Linked DNA regions of Prochlorococcus marinus XMU1411. The protein of the gene in region 1 binds, or shares a complex with, the protein of each later gene. Links are inferred from orthologs where the notes say so. Each region holds a gene or a part of one and is shown in the gene's direction. Other genes may lie near its edges. The genes, in order: rodA and mrdA.

The links.
Region 2: the proteins of rodA (region 1) and mrdA are in contact, whole or in part, in a crystal structure (PDB 6PL5), measured with the Thermus thermophilus proteins. The link is inferred for Prochlorococcus marinus XMU1411 from one-to-one orthologs. Residues at the interface, in WP_223903423.1 of Thermus thermophilus: Phe161, Val165, Phe168, Val169, Leu172, Pro198, Tyr199, Glu202, Tyr211, Arg212, Asp213, Gln220, Val221, Gln223, Ser224, Ile226, Ala227, Ile228, Gly229, Ser230, Gly266, Phe267, Val270, Leu274, Tyr277, Gly278, Leu281, Phe285, Leu289, Arg297; in WP_223903432.1 of Thermus thermophilus: Arg4, Ile5, His6, Leu8, Ala9, Phe12, Ala15, Leu16, Leu19, Gly20, Arg22, Ala23, Trp24, Leu26, Gln27, Val28, Tyr31, Tyr34, Leu36, Leu43, Thr45, Asp47, Lys156, Gln157, Gly158, Ser160, Val184, Leu201, Glu202.

The regions. Positions count from the first base shown.
Region 1 is NZ_JAAORI010000006.1:41,752-48,892, reverse strand. What follows is about bases 1-2,929. They hold rodA (rod shape-determining protein RodA), read left to right. Parts: upstream 1-795; coding sequence 796-2,064; downstream 2,065-2,929. Other genes in these bases: HA145_RS08825 (sensor histidine kinase), read left to right, coding at 2,064-2,929; HA145_RS08835 (Mrp/NBP35 family ATP-binding protein), read left to right, coding at 1-792. In the rest of the region: more of HA145_RS08825, read left to right, coding at 2,930-3,428; HA145_RS08820 (photosystem I reaction center subunit II PsaD), read left to right, coding at 3,540-3,962; HA145_RS08815 (anthranilate synthase component I family protein), read left to right, coding at 4,022-5,542; gshA (glutamate--cysteine ligase), read left to right, coding at 5,543-6,661; ppc (phosphoenolpyruvate carboxylase), read left to right, coding at 6,715-7,141. UniProt on the Escherichia coli protein: Peptidoglycan polymerase that is essential for cell wall elongation. Also required for the maintenance of the rod cell shape. Functions probably in conjunction with the penicillin-binding protein 2 (mrdA).
Region 2 is NZ_JAAORI010000001.1:42,171-49,283, forward strand. Bases 2,718-5,618 are described here. They hold mrdA (penicillin-binding protein 2), read left to right. Parts: upstream 2,718-3,223; coding sequence 3,224-5,014; downstream 5,015-5,618. Other genes in these bases: HA145_RS00240 (hypothetical protein), read left to right, coding at 2,718-2,971; HA145_RS00245 (hypothetical protein), read left to right, coding at 3,074-3,211; HA145_RS00255 (NAD(P)H-dependent oxidoreductase), read right to left, coding at 5,039-5,563; HA145_RS00260 (diflavin flavoprotein), read right to left, coding at 5,581-5,618. In the rest of the region: HA145_RS00230 (tetratricopeptide repeat-containing sulfotransferase family protein), read right to left, coding at 1-934; HA145_RS00235 (PD-(D/E)XK nuclease family protein), read left to right, coding at 1,571-2,284; more of HA145_RS00240, read left to right, coding at 2,363-2,717; more of HA145_RS00260, read right to left, coding at 5,619-7,113. UniProt on the Escherichia coli protein: Catalyzes cross-linking of the peptidoglycan cell wall. Responsible for the determination of the rod shape of the cell. Is probably required for lateral peptidoglycan synthesis and maintenance of the correct diameter during lateral and centripetal growth.

The DNA.
Region 1 (7,141 bases):
GAGTTGCAGAAGATTGATGGAATTCGACATATCATAGCTGTTAGCAGTGGTAAAGGTGGAGTTGGAAAAAGTACAATTGCAGTTAATCTCGCTTGTTCTCTAGCTAAATTAGGCTTGAAAACTGGTTTGCTGGATGCGGATATATATGGACCTAATACTCCCTCAATGATGGGAGTCGCCGAACAGAATCCAAAGGTTACAGAAGGAAGTGGCAGTGATCAAAGGTTAATACCGATAAATAAATATGGAATTTCATTGGTATCAATGGGTTTCCTTATAGAAGAAGGTCAGCCAGTTATATGGAGGGGGCCAATGCTTAATAGTATTATCAGACAATTTTTGTACCAAGTTGAATGGAATAATCTTGATTTTTTGGTTATTGATTTACCTCCAGGAACAGGAGACGCTCAAATATCCCTTTCTCAATCTGTTCCTATCTCTGGAGCTATAGTTGTCACTACCCCTCAACAAGTTTCTTTGCAAGATGCAAGGAGGGGATTAGCTATGTTTAAACAACTCGGAGTACCTCTACTGGGAATTGTAGAAAATATGTCAGTATTTATTCCGCCAGATATGCCAGATAAAAAATATGAAATTTTTGGTAAAGGTGGTGGAAAAACATTAGCTAACGAAAATGACTTACCATTATTAGCTCAAATTCCTATTGAAATCCCTCTTGTTGATGATAGTAACAAAGGTGTACCAATCTCAATAAGCCAGCCCAATAAAGAAAGTTCTGTCGTATTTGGTAATTTAGCTAAATTAATTAAGAATCAATTTGTTAATGCTTAATTGATGTTTAAGAGAATTTCTTTGTTAAATAACAGAGTTTTTTTACAAAAAAAAGATAACTTTAATAGAGGTTTTTTATTTTCTCCGCTACTTATTATTCCCCTGTTTTTAGTTATTATTTCGGGTTTTTTGATAAAAAGTATTCAGGGTGATTTTTTAGTATCTAACTATTTAGGTCATATATTAACTGGTTGTTTAGGTTATTTCTTAGCATTTTTTATTTCTTATATACCGTTAGAGAGAATTAGAAAGTATTTGGTTCCATTTTATTTTTGTACTTTAATATCCTTATTACTTATTTATTTTTTTGGGATTTCAGTTTCTGGAGCTCAAAGATGGCTAAACTTGGGCATCTTTTCTTTTCAGCCTTCAGAGGTAGCTAAACTTAGTACTGTATTAACTCTTGCTTTAGTACTCGACAAAAAAATAATTCTAACAATAAAAGATTTAGTATTGCCCTTACTAGTAGTAGTTATTCCTTGGTTATTAATTTTCTTTCAACCGGACTTAGGTACCTCTTTAGTTTTAATTGTTTTGACAGGTGTAATGCTCTATTGGTCTCAAATGCCCATAGAGTGGATTTTGCTATTAGTGTTTTGTATTATCACATCAATACTATATCTAACCTTACCAACTCTTCTTATTTTCTGGATTCCAGTTATAGGATATCTTGCTTATAGATCTTCAAAAAAGAAAATTATTTTTTCTGCTCTCGCTATTTCGTTTCATTTATTAGTGGCAAAATTTACACCAATTTTGTGGGAATATGGCTTAAAAGATTATCAAAAAGATAGATTAGTTTTATTTTTAGATCCAAGTAGAGATCCATTAGGTGGCGGATATCATTTGATACAGAGTAAAATTGCAATTGGTTCTGGAGGATTATTTGGGACTGGTTTGCTACAAGGTAAGCTGACTAATTTGCAATTTATACCGGAACAACATACTGATTTTATATTCAGTGCTTTAGGCGAAGAATTGGGTTTTGTGGGGTGCATAATAGTTTTATTTTTGTTCTTTTTTTTGATTAAAAAACTTATTAATACTGCAACAATTGCTAGGACTAATTTTGAATCCCTAATTGTTATTGGAATAGCCTCAACTTTTTTATTTCAAATAATTATTAACTTATTTATGACTATCGGATTAGGACCAGTGACTGGGATTCCCCTGCCTTTTATGAGCTATGGACGAACGTCATTAGTGACTAATTTTATATCTATTGGATTTGTTTTATCTATTTTGAAACGCTCTAGATCATTAAGAAATTGATGAAATCACAAATTACTATAAAAAAAATTCAAGAACTTTTGATTAAAGGAGTTCAAACTATACATGTGGATGATGATTCATCCAGAAGAATGTGGTGGGCTTCTTTAGAAGTTATTCAAAAAGATTTCCTATCTCAGAATTATAAACATGGGGGAATTTGGGTTGCCTCACCTTTGCCTGCTTTTAATGATAAAAAATTTTTAAATCAATTTTATGGATGGCTTTGGTCTCCTGAGGGTTTTCCATATTTTCAGAATGAGAATGCAGGTTTTTTACCAGTCAATAATTCAGATAAGATAAAAAAAGATTTCGATTTAGTTAGTAATTATAAAGTCTTAAATCTTAGTCAAGAAGATGGTTATGAACCTTTTTTGATGATAATCACCCCAAATTTTCAATGCATATTATCAATTGCAGGAGAAAAAGATAAAAAAATTCTATTAATGAAGTGTGATGAAGAAAGCCTTAAACTTTCAATTGAATTAATGCATGCAAAATTAAACCAAGAAAATTATGAGGAAGGAGTAAAATTTCGTAATGCAATCAATAATTTAGGTAACCTTAATATTAATAATCAATTTGAAAAATTATTTTGGCCAACATTATCGGCAAAATTAGCAAATATTTCTCCAAATCATAATATACAGAATTCTTCAAAAAACGATGAAAAAAATGTGCAAATAACTGAAGCAAAATTATTACGTGCAATATCTCATGAAGTAAGAACGCCTTTGGCAACAATAAGAACTCTTATAAGCTCTACTTTAAAAAAATATAAGATGGACGAATCAATGAAAAATCGTTTGATTCAAATAGATAATGAATGTAATGAACAAATTGATAGGTTTGGTTTAATCTTTAATGCAGCAGAATTAGTGAGTAATGAAGTTCCTTCGTTAAATAACTTGGCAAAAATTAATTTAGCCGAAATTTTTAAAAAGCTTGCTCCTTTATGGAAGAAACAATTAAATCGACGTGGGATTTCTTTAAAGATTGACATCCCCAATCAACTTCCGCAAATTTTGAGTGATTCTGAAAAATTGGAATTAATGTTAACTGGATTAATTAATAAAAATACTAGAGGATTAAAAGAAGGTAGTACATTAATTTTAGAATTAAGGCCAGCTGGTCAAAAACTTAAACTTCAATTAAAAGTGCAAAAATTAGGAAGTAATCAAAAAGAAATTCTAAAAAAAGATAACGGTTCTGATATTGGTCCTGTTTTAAATTGGAACCCTCAAACGGGTAGTTTACAACTTAGTCAAAATGCTACTCAAAAGTTGTTGGCTAGCTTAGGAGGGCATGTCACACAAAGGCGTGATACAGGTTTAACAGTTTTTTTTCCGATTTCAGATTCAAAATAAAATGAGAAATAATTTTTCCATATATTAAATAATGTAGAAAATTTCTTGTAAATTTATAATTTTGCAAAATATGAATGCTAATTTCTTATAAGAAATAACTCAAAATCAAGGATGACTGAAACTTTAGTTGGTCAATTTCCAAAGCATATAGGAAGTACTGGGGGTTTATTAAACTCAGCAGAAACCGAAGAAAAATATGCAATTGTATGGAAAAGTTCCAAGGAACAAGCCTTTGAATTGCCCACTGGTGGGGCGGCTATTATGCATGAAGGTGATAATCTAATGTATTTTGCAAGAAAAGAACAATGCCTTGCATTAGGGACACAATTAAGAGCCTTCAAACCAAGAATTGAAGATTTTAAAATCTATAGAATTTTCCCAGGTGGTGATACTGAATTCTTACATCCAAAAGATGGAGTTTTCCCTGAGAAGGTTAATGAGGGTAGAGAAAAAGTTGGCCATAACCCCAGGAGAATTGGTGAAAATCCTAATCCAGCAGGGTTGAAATTCACAACTAAAAATACTTTTGATTAAATTTCTAAAAGTTGATATAAAACTAGAATATAATTATAATTTGGGTTGACATTATTAATATGATCAGCTCAAAGAAAGATAGTTTTTTAAAGGCCTACAAAGAAGGTAAAAATTTTATACCTATTACTCAAACTTGGCCAGCAGATTTAGAGACTCCATTATCTACTTATTTGAAACTATCAGAACGCGATTCTCATGGTGTTTTCCTTGAGTCTGTTGAAGGCGGGGAAAATTTGGGCAGATGGAGTATTGTGGCTACTAAACCTCTTTGGGAAGCAATTTGTTATGGAGAAGAAATAGTTAAAACTTGGAATGATGGAAAAACAAAAAGATATAAAGGAGATCCTTTTAATATTTTAAGAACTTGGACAAACCAATATCAATCATTCATGATTGATGACTTGCCATCAATTGGACAATTATATGGTTCTTGGGGTTATGAATTAATTAATCAAATAGAACCAAGTGTTCCAATAAATGAAATACAAGACAGCAATATACCTTATGGTTCTTGGATGTTTTTTGATCAATTAGTTGTTTTTGATCAAATCAAAAGATGTATCACAGCAGTAGTTTATGCAGATATAACTTCTGTAAAAGAGTCTTGTATTGAAGATGTTTATCTAAATTCAATTTCTAAAATTCAGAAAACTAGAAATTTAATGAAAGTTCCTTTAAAAAAAGATGAGTTTTTAGATTGGAATGAAAATGAGAATTTGAATTTAGATCTTAAAAGTAATTGGAATAAAAAAGATTTTGAGGATGCAGTTCTTTCTGCAAAAGAATATATAAGAAAAGGAGATATCTTTCAAATAGTTATAAGTCAGAGATTTAATACTCAAGTTAATAACGATCCTTTTAATTTATATAGGAGTTTAAGAATGGTAAATCCATCTCCATATATGTCATTTTTTGATTTTGGCTCATGGTATCTGATAGGTTCAAGTCCTGAAGTTATGGTTAAAGCTGAAAAAAATAAAAATAATCAGATTGTTGCAAGCTTAAGACCAATTGCTGGGACAAGACCAAGAGGTATTGATAGTCAACAAGATCTGGAACTAGAAAAGGATTTATTAAAAGATCCAAAAGAAATAGCTGAGCATGTAATGCTAATAGATCTTGGTAGGAACGATCTTGGAAGAGTTTGCGAAATTGGTACTGTGGAGGTCAAAGATTTAATGGTTATTGAGAAATATTCACATGTTATGCATATTGTTAGTGAAGTTGAGGGGATCTTAAAAAACAATACTGACGTATGGGACTTGCTTAAGGCATGTTTTCCTGCTGGGACAGTAACCGGTGCACCAAAAATAAGGGCCATGCAATTGATTAAACACTTTGAAAAAGATGCTAGAGGACCTTATGCTGGAGTATACGGATCAATTGATATAAATGGTGCATTAAATACGGCAATTACAATAAGAACAATGATAGTTAAACCCTTAAAAGATGGAAAATATGATGTTTCAGTGCAAGCAGGTGCTGGAATAGTTGCTGATTCTTCTCCAGTAAATGAATATCAAGAAACATTAAATAAAGCAAAGGGAATACTTAAAGCATTAGCTTGTTTGGGTAAATAAATGATTAAAAATAATCTTTATAAGGGTTTTGAAGTGGAACTTTTTACAGGTTCTTCGAATTCCCATATTGGAGTTTCAACTGATGTTGAAGAAAAATTTCCTGATTTTGTTAAAGAGCCTGATAAAAGAAATGTTGAATACATTACAACACCAGAAAAAGATTATAAGTTTTTATACGAGAAATTAATAACGCCAAGAAAAAATTTAAGGCAATGGTTAAACAATAGAGGGTTAACAATCATTCCTTCATCAACTCTTTGTTTTAAACACGATATTGAATTTCAAAGATCTGATATTAATAATACTTATCATCAATTTATACAAGATAATTACGGAATCTCTGTTGCAACATCTAGTGTACATATAAATATAGGCATAGATGACTTAGATAGACTTTTTGCTGCTATAAGGTTGATAAGATCAGAGGCTGCTTTGTATCTATCAATAAGCGCTAGCTCACCTTTTTTAAATAATAAAATTACTGGAAATCACTCTCAGAGATGGATTCAGTTTCCTAAAACACCAAGCAAAGTTCCTTTTTTTGTTAATCATAAGTGCTATATAGATTGGATCAAGCAAAATATAGCCAATAAAAATATGCAAAATATTAGGCATTTTTGGTCTTCAATTCGACCAAATGGTCCTCAAAGGCCTTTAATTCTTGATCGGTTGGAATTAAGAATTTGTGATTTCGTTCAAGATATAAATTTGCTGTTAGGGATAACGGCAATGCTGGAACTAAGGATTTTAAATCTTTTTGAGAATTTACAAACTTTAGATCCCATGACTTCGAGTATTTTTTCTATTGATGAATTAATAGAAATATGTGATCAAAATGAAATGATTGCTGCTAAAGAGAGTTTGAATTCAGAGTTGATTCACTGGCAAGATGGTAAAAAAGTTATTTGTAGAGAATGGATTGAAAATTTATTATCAGATTTATCACCCACGGCAGAAAAATTTAATATGCAACATCTTTTGAAACCTGTCTATAAAGTACTTGAAGAAGGTAATCAATCTATGAAATGGATAAATCAATATCAAAAAGGACTTTCTATTGAGCAGATAATTAATATATCTATCGATGATATGATGAAGGAAGAAGAAGAAAGTGTTTGATGATTAAAATAAATATTTGATCTGATCATTTGCAATTGTGACATAATGATAATATGAAATCTTTTCAACAGATTAAAAATAATAATGTGGATTTGGTAAGTAATAATGATCCACGTGATAAAAATCGTCTTTTAATAGAGGAACTATGGGAATCTGTACTTAGAGAAGAATGCCCAGAAGATCAGGCTGAGAGATTGATACAGCTTAAAGAGTTAAGTTATTCAAAACAAATTGATGGTGAAAGTACAAAAACTTATAAAAATGAAATAGTCGATATAGTAAATTCTATGGATTTGGCAGAATCCATTGCAGCCGCAAGAGCTTTTTCATTGTATTTTCAACTAGTTAATATTCTTGAACAAAGAGTTGAGGAAGATAGATATATTCAGAGCTTTACTAATAAGGATGTAAAAAAATCCCCTGATAATCTTGATCCTTTCGCTCCAGCATTGGCTAGGCAAAATGCTCCAGTAACTTTTA
Region 2 (7,113 bases), on another replicon or contig:
GATTTAACTTTTGGTTGCTTTTTTTATAATCCAAAAATGATTTTTCTAAGATCTCACTTTCACCTAAATCATCGATATCAGGGTTCATACTTAGAATTGATTCCAATAATGTAGAACCACTTCTTGGCATTCCCACAATAAAAATACTTTCATGAGATTTTATATATTCTTTTTGATTGATTGCTTGTTTATTAGATTCAATAAGTAATGCTTTAGATTTATTAATAAGAGCATCACAGTTGGATGGATGAAGGGTAAGTTTTAATTGATTTGCTAACTGAAGGAATTTAGAGCTATCTTCGTAATTTTTTTCTTTGTGAAGAATATTTGCTCTAGCAAAGTAAATATTAATTTGATCTTCTTTTGTCTTGAGATTTAAAATACTTTCATTAAATAGCTGATTTTTCCAGTTCTTATTTTCACTAGAGTATTTAAGTGAGGATAGTAAATAGTATGCTTCTGTATAATTAGGATTGAGTTTAATTACTTTGCTGTATGATAATTCTGCTTCCTTTAATTTTCCAAGATTAGATAAAGCATGTCCAAGGTTAAAATATGCTTTTACGTAATTAGGATTTAGTTCAATTGCTTTTCGGTATAGTAATTCTGCTTCCTTTAATTTTCCACGGGTAGACATTAGATGTCCAAGATTGTAATGTACTTCCGCATGTTTAGGATTAAGTTCAATTGCTTTTCGGTATAGTAATTCTGCTTCTTTTAGTTTGCCAAGATCAGACAATATAACTCCATAATTAGAAAAAACTAAGTGATTTTTAAAACCTTGATCTATAAAAGATTTATAGTATTTTGCTGCTTCTGAAATATTACCTTTTGAGTGAAAATAAAATGCTTTATTTATTATTTGCTCTTGAGAGGCTTTACTTTTCTTCTTGCCTGTTTTTTTAGATTTATACTCCTCTCCAAAACCTTTCATTATCAAGTTACATATTGAAATTTATTAATTATTATAATGTTTGTTGAATCTGTGAGATACATTTCTACCTTAATACTTTAATTCCATTTATTTTGCATTTTGAGTAATTACTTCTATAAACCTTCTAAGTAATTATTTATAAATATACTATATTTTCTTTTGATTAGAAGAGTTTTTCTATTGATTTATTAATTAAATATTTAATGTCAGATGAATAAAGATTGCGTTAGATATAATCTACCGAATATAGATATTTAGAATTAAAAATTTTTTTTAAATCGATTTTTTTAAATAGAATTACGTATTTATTGTATTAATATTCAGAATCTTAAAGTAAATTTAAAATAAGTAATATTTTAGTTTTACTTATAAACTATTCAAAAAATGAATCATTTTTTTGAGCGTGACTATAAAAATTCTTGTAATTAATCTTCGAGTACCTACAATATATCTTAGAGGTATTTTTATTTCTAAAATTTAAGCTTACAGCATTTTTATCTTATGTTTTTGCACAAAATTTTCTCCTTTTTAATACGAGATTAGAGCAATGAAAATATTAGTTGATAGTAATTTATCAAATCTTTTAAAATTTTTGAATTAAATTCATAAGAAATTTTTATATTAGATTTAAATGTAATGAGTGAGATTATTAAATTAAGTCGTACTACTGTTGAGAAATATCTTAATTGTCCAAGATGTTGTGTACTTGATAAAAAATTTAAAATAAAACCACCATCATTACCTTTTACTCTAAATATAGCTGTAGATAATTTATGTAAAAATGAATTTGACTATTATAGAGAAATACAGAAACCGCATCCTTTATTTGATAAATATGGCATTGATGCTATTCCTTTTAAACATAAAAATTTAGAAATTTGGAGAAGTAATTTTCAAGGCATTAGATTTAAATGTATCGAAAATAATTATGATTTTGGAGGAGCAATAGACGATATTTGGCAGAAAAAAAATGGTGACCTTATTCTTGTTGATGTAAAAGCGACATCTAGAAATAACTTTGATTGGTCCGAGACTTTTAATAAATACGAATATGCAAAAGCTTATAAGAGGCAATTGGAAATGTATCAGTGGCTATTTAAAAAAAATGGTTTTCAAGTCGCTAATGAAGCTTATCTTCTGTATTTTAATGGAAAAAAAAATGAAGAGTTTTTTAATAATCAACTGAATTTTGACGTACATTTAATTAGGTTAGATTGTTCTACATCATGGGTTGAGTCTAAGATAATTGACACTGTAAATTTATTACGTTCGAATCATTTCCCAAAACCTTCAATAAATTGCGAATACTGCAATTATTTAAAAAAGCGTTGGCAATTATCAATGACTTAATACTCATAAAATTTGTTCATATTGATGGAAAAATATTTAATAAAAGATAATCTTTAAATAGATTATTAATAAAGACTTTTGATAGAATCGACAAAATCTGAAAGAACGCTTACTAAGCATCTTCAGCAAGATATAGTAAAAATATCTGGAAAAACAATTTTTATAAATCCTTTTTTGTATTGGAGAAGGTTTGACGACAATACCAATAGATGGCTAAGAGAACCAGGTCAAATGTCAGAGGACCAAATTCAACCTAATAGGAATCGTTTTTATCCAGAAATAGATTGGGTTGATTTAAGTCATGAACAAAAGCTTATAAAAGATGCCACAGTCGAGATGTTTTTAAAAACTCTTGAATTAATAAGTACATTTCATCCCTACCTTAGTTCAGGGCAGCTATTGGAAGTTGAAAGAAAAATGGCAGTTACAAAAAAGATTCCTTTTGAAAAGTGGGTTACAAAATCCTTTGCCAAAAAAGCAAGATTATTAGAAAATGAAAAAAGAAAATTCCAAAGAGAAAGGTTTTTTAGTAATTGGAGGGAATGGTTTAGTCTTGAAAATACCCAACAAGCTATTTTGCCATTAATAGTTACGATATTTATTTCATCATTTATTGGCTGGTCTTTAGGAATATCGAAAAATAGTTGTAATCCTTATTTTGAACAAAGCTTAGATCAGTTAAATTAAAATATTTAATATTTTTTAGTATTCAACTTAATATTATTTTGAAAAAATAATAATATTCATTTATGATTGTATTAACTGGAATAAAAAATTATTTAATATTGTATGAGTCAAAACTTCTCTTCAAATAATAATGAGAATAATGATTCCTCTCACCAAGAGAGTGACTATGAAAATTTGATTAAAAGACTAAAAGAGATAAGCACCAATATTTCTTTATTGGAAAAAAAAATATTGAGATAAATTTTTAATTTTTTGATAAAAAGTAATTCTAATAAAAAACTTATTTCATTCAAGAGACAACCTTTAGTCTTACTTATTCTTTCTTCTTTTACTTTCTTCTTGATTTTATTAAGGTTAATTTTTTTACAACTATTAAATTATGAATCCTTTAAGAAAATGTCAGATGAGAATAGGATTAGATTAATTGCATCACCACCAATACGTGGAAGAATACTTGATAAAAGTGGTAATGTCTTAGCAGATAGTAGAATTCAATACTCTTTAATAATAAAGCCTCAATCTTTAGACGTAAGCAATTGGCAAAAACATAAATTAATTCTTTCTGAATTATTAAATATTGATAGAGATTTCATTCAAAAAAAATATTTAGATGGTTTACGAAATAAGAAACTTTCAGTAAATATAATTGAGGATTTAAATATTGATCAATTAATAAAATATAAAGAAAACGAAAATATTGTATCAAGTTTTGAAATTGCGACGAAATTAATTAGAAATTACCCTTATAAATCTGTTGCTGCTCACGTAATTGGCTATACTCAGCCAATAAATAAGTCAGAATATAAATTTTTATCTAATAAGGGTTATAAATTAAATGATCTAATTGGGAGAACTGGAATTGAATATGTTTATGAAGACTTAATAAGAGGTGAATGGGGCGGAGAGATGATTGAAGTAAATTCTTTAGGTAACTTTCAGAAATCTTTAGGAACAAAACCCTCATTACAAGGAAATGATATTAAATTGACAATTGACATAAACCTGCAATTAGTTGCTGAGGAAGTTCTTAAAGATAAAAAAGCTGGAGCGATAATAGTAATGGACCCAAGGGATGGTGCGATAAGAGCAATGGCAAGTAAGCCTACTTTTGATTTAAATTTTTTCTCAAAAGATTTTAAGCCTCAAGCAGAATACGATAAGATATTTAATTCCCCTGAAAAACCTCTTTTTAATAGAGCTTTAAATGCTTATGATCCAGGAAGTGTTTGGAAAATTGTAACGGCCTTAGCTGGCTTGGAAAGTGGGAAATTTCCGATTGATACTATGCTAGATACAAAACCATGTATAACTTATGGAAATCAATGTTTTAGAGAGCACAATGATTTAGGTTTTGGAGTTATAGGTTATGAAGATGCTTTAAGAGTTTCTAGTAATACATTCTTTTATCAAATTGGATATGGAGTAGGAGTCGATGAAATTTATGAGGTATCAAGAAAGCTTGGTTTTAATGCTTTATCTGGGATTGAAATTTCAGAACAAGAAAATATAGGATTAGTCGCTAGTAGTGAATGGGCTAAACAAGGTCGAGGATGGGGTGAACCAGGAAGAACTCCTTGGCTTCCAGAAGATATTGCGAGTATGTCGATTGGACAATTTGTCGTTCAAGTTACTCCTATTCAAATAGCGAAAGCATATGCTGCAATTGCTAATGGAGGCTATCTAGTTACTCCTCATTTAGTTGAAAAAGATGAAGAATATCTTTCAGATAAAAAACAAATTAAAATTGAAATTGATTCGAATAATATTCAGCTGATAAGAAGTGGTCTGAGGAAAGTAGTAGAGTCTGGTACAGGAGTATCAATTAATTATGGAGTTTCAAATTTACCTCCAGTTTCAGGCAAAACTGGAACAGCTGAAGATGGTGAAGGCGGCTCTGATCATGCTTGGTTTGTTTGCTTTACTCCTTCTCAAAAGAGTGAATTGTTGATAGTTGCATTCGCACAAAATACTCCTGGTGGGGGGTCTGTTCATGCACTTCCTATGGCTAGAAAAATTTTAAAAGTTTGGAATGAAAAAGAATGATACTAATTCCTAACTTATAGAAGTTTATATGTTTATTTTTTTCATTTGTAACAGTCTTTTGATGATGTCCTCAATACTTTTAGTATCTACTGGTTTGCTATATGAGGATAAAAGTTGTCTGCCTAATACTTGACTCCCTAAATGAACTAATTGAATACGTAATGAGGTAAGCAGTTCTAATCCTATACCACCAGAAAATGTTGCAATCGCAATTGGTTGACCATTAAATAAATTTCTAAAGTCATCTCCCGAAATAGAAAGCCATGCTATGAAGTTAGATAGAATGGGAGGGATGGATCCATTATATTCAGGAGCACAAATAACCCATTTTTCTGTTGAGAAAAGCTTTTTTTTAATAGAAACTATTACATCTGGAATATTATCTTTAGTGTGAATTCGTGGATTAAATAGTGGAATATCAAGAGTGGTAAGATCTAATATTTCTGAACTTATTTTGAGTTCATGACTTTTTTCAAGAAACTTCTCGGAAAGTTCTAGATTTTTTCCACAACTAGCCGAAATTATTATTAGATCTTTTGATTGATTCATAAATTAGATAAATAAGGTTAATAGTTTGCACCCGTTTTGCGATGATGCACAGCTGTTAGAATATCGGACTTTAGTATATTACCGTGTAGTACTTCAGCGTATATTACCCAATGATCTCCACATTCCATTCTTTCTTTCACTGAAGCATCTAACCATGCTAAAGATTCTGGAATAATTATCTGTTCATTAGGAGTCAATTCAATATCTAAACCTTTAAATCTGTCTTCTCCTGGTGCAAATGGTTTTGTGAATCTTTTCAAAGGCTCTTTGTAATCTTTTTCACTTAAAATATTTAAAGCAAATAAATCTCCAATTTGAAGAAGAGATTCTACCGATCTATCTTTTGCTACCGCAATACTTAACCCTGGTGGAGAAAAACTTGCTTGACTAACCCAAGATGCAAGCATAGCGCCTTTTATATTATTCTCATTTTTTCCTTTAGAGGCAGTTAGCACACAAAGTGAACCAATTATTCTTCCAAGAGCTTGCAATTTTGGATCTGTTTTGCTAGAAATCATTCCCGTATCTGTTTTTCTAGTTTTTATCTTTGTTTGCTTTATAATTTTTCTCCCAAAATGAGTTCCTATCTCTTCTAATTCTTTAATCTTTGGTTTGTCTGGGCTAAATTTAATTCTTATGGGATCAAAACTAAACTTAAAACCACCGTCTTTTAATTTTGATTCAAGTAGATCTATTGCTTCACCGCTCCAGCCAAAGCTACCAAAAATCCCAACAGGTTTATCTCTGTTACCCTCTGATAATAATGTTCCTAGGGCGCTGACTATAGGAGTTGGAGCATGACCTCCGAGTGTGGGCGAACCGATTAAATATCCATCCGCATTTTGTATAGATTTTATTAGAACATCATTAGGTGTAAACTCACAATTAATACTTTGAACTTCAACCGAAGTTCTATTTATTCCTTTAGCCAATGCATCTCCTATAGAGGCTGTATTCCCATATGCACTTGCATAAATCAAAGCGATTCTAGGATTGTTAGTTGAGAGATTTTCACCCCATCTGATGTAGTCATTAAGAAAGCTTTTTAAGCTATATTCAATAGCGGGTCCATGTAATGGTGCAATAGTTTTTATTTCATATTCAGCAATTTTTTCAGTGATTGTTACCACTTGGTTGGACATGGGTGCCATTAGACAATCATAAAAGTGTTTCCGATCAATTTCTGTACTAACTCGATTTGTCTCAGACCAATATTCAGCTGCAATGTGCGCAGAGAAAAATTTTTCACTTATAAGTATTTCTTGATTCCGTTCATAGACTATTAGTCCTCCTGGCCATCGTGCGGTTGGAATAGGAATTAATTCAAGTAAAATATTATCTAATTCTAATTTCAGTTCTTTTTTTATAATGTTTATTTTGGGTAATTGAATATCAATATTATTTTTTAAATTGGGGTTCTTTTGATTCCAAAGCTCGTTAATAAGTTTAAAGCCAGGATTTGAGCAAGTGATAGTTAGGTTTTGAAATCTTGCACTGATGTTTTTTATAGTTTCTATTACTTGGGGATTAATATGACCAGAAATGATATT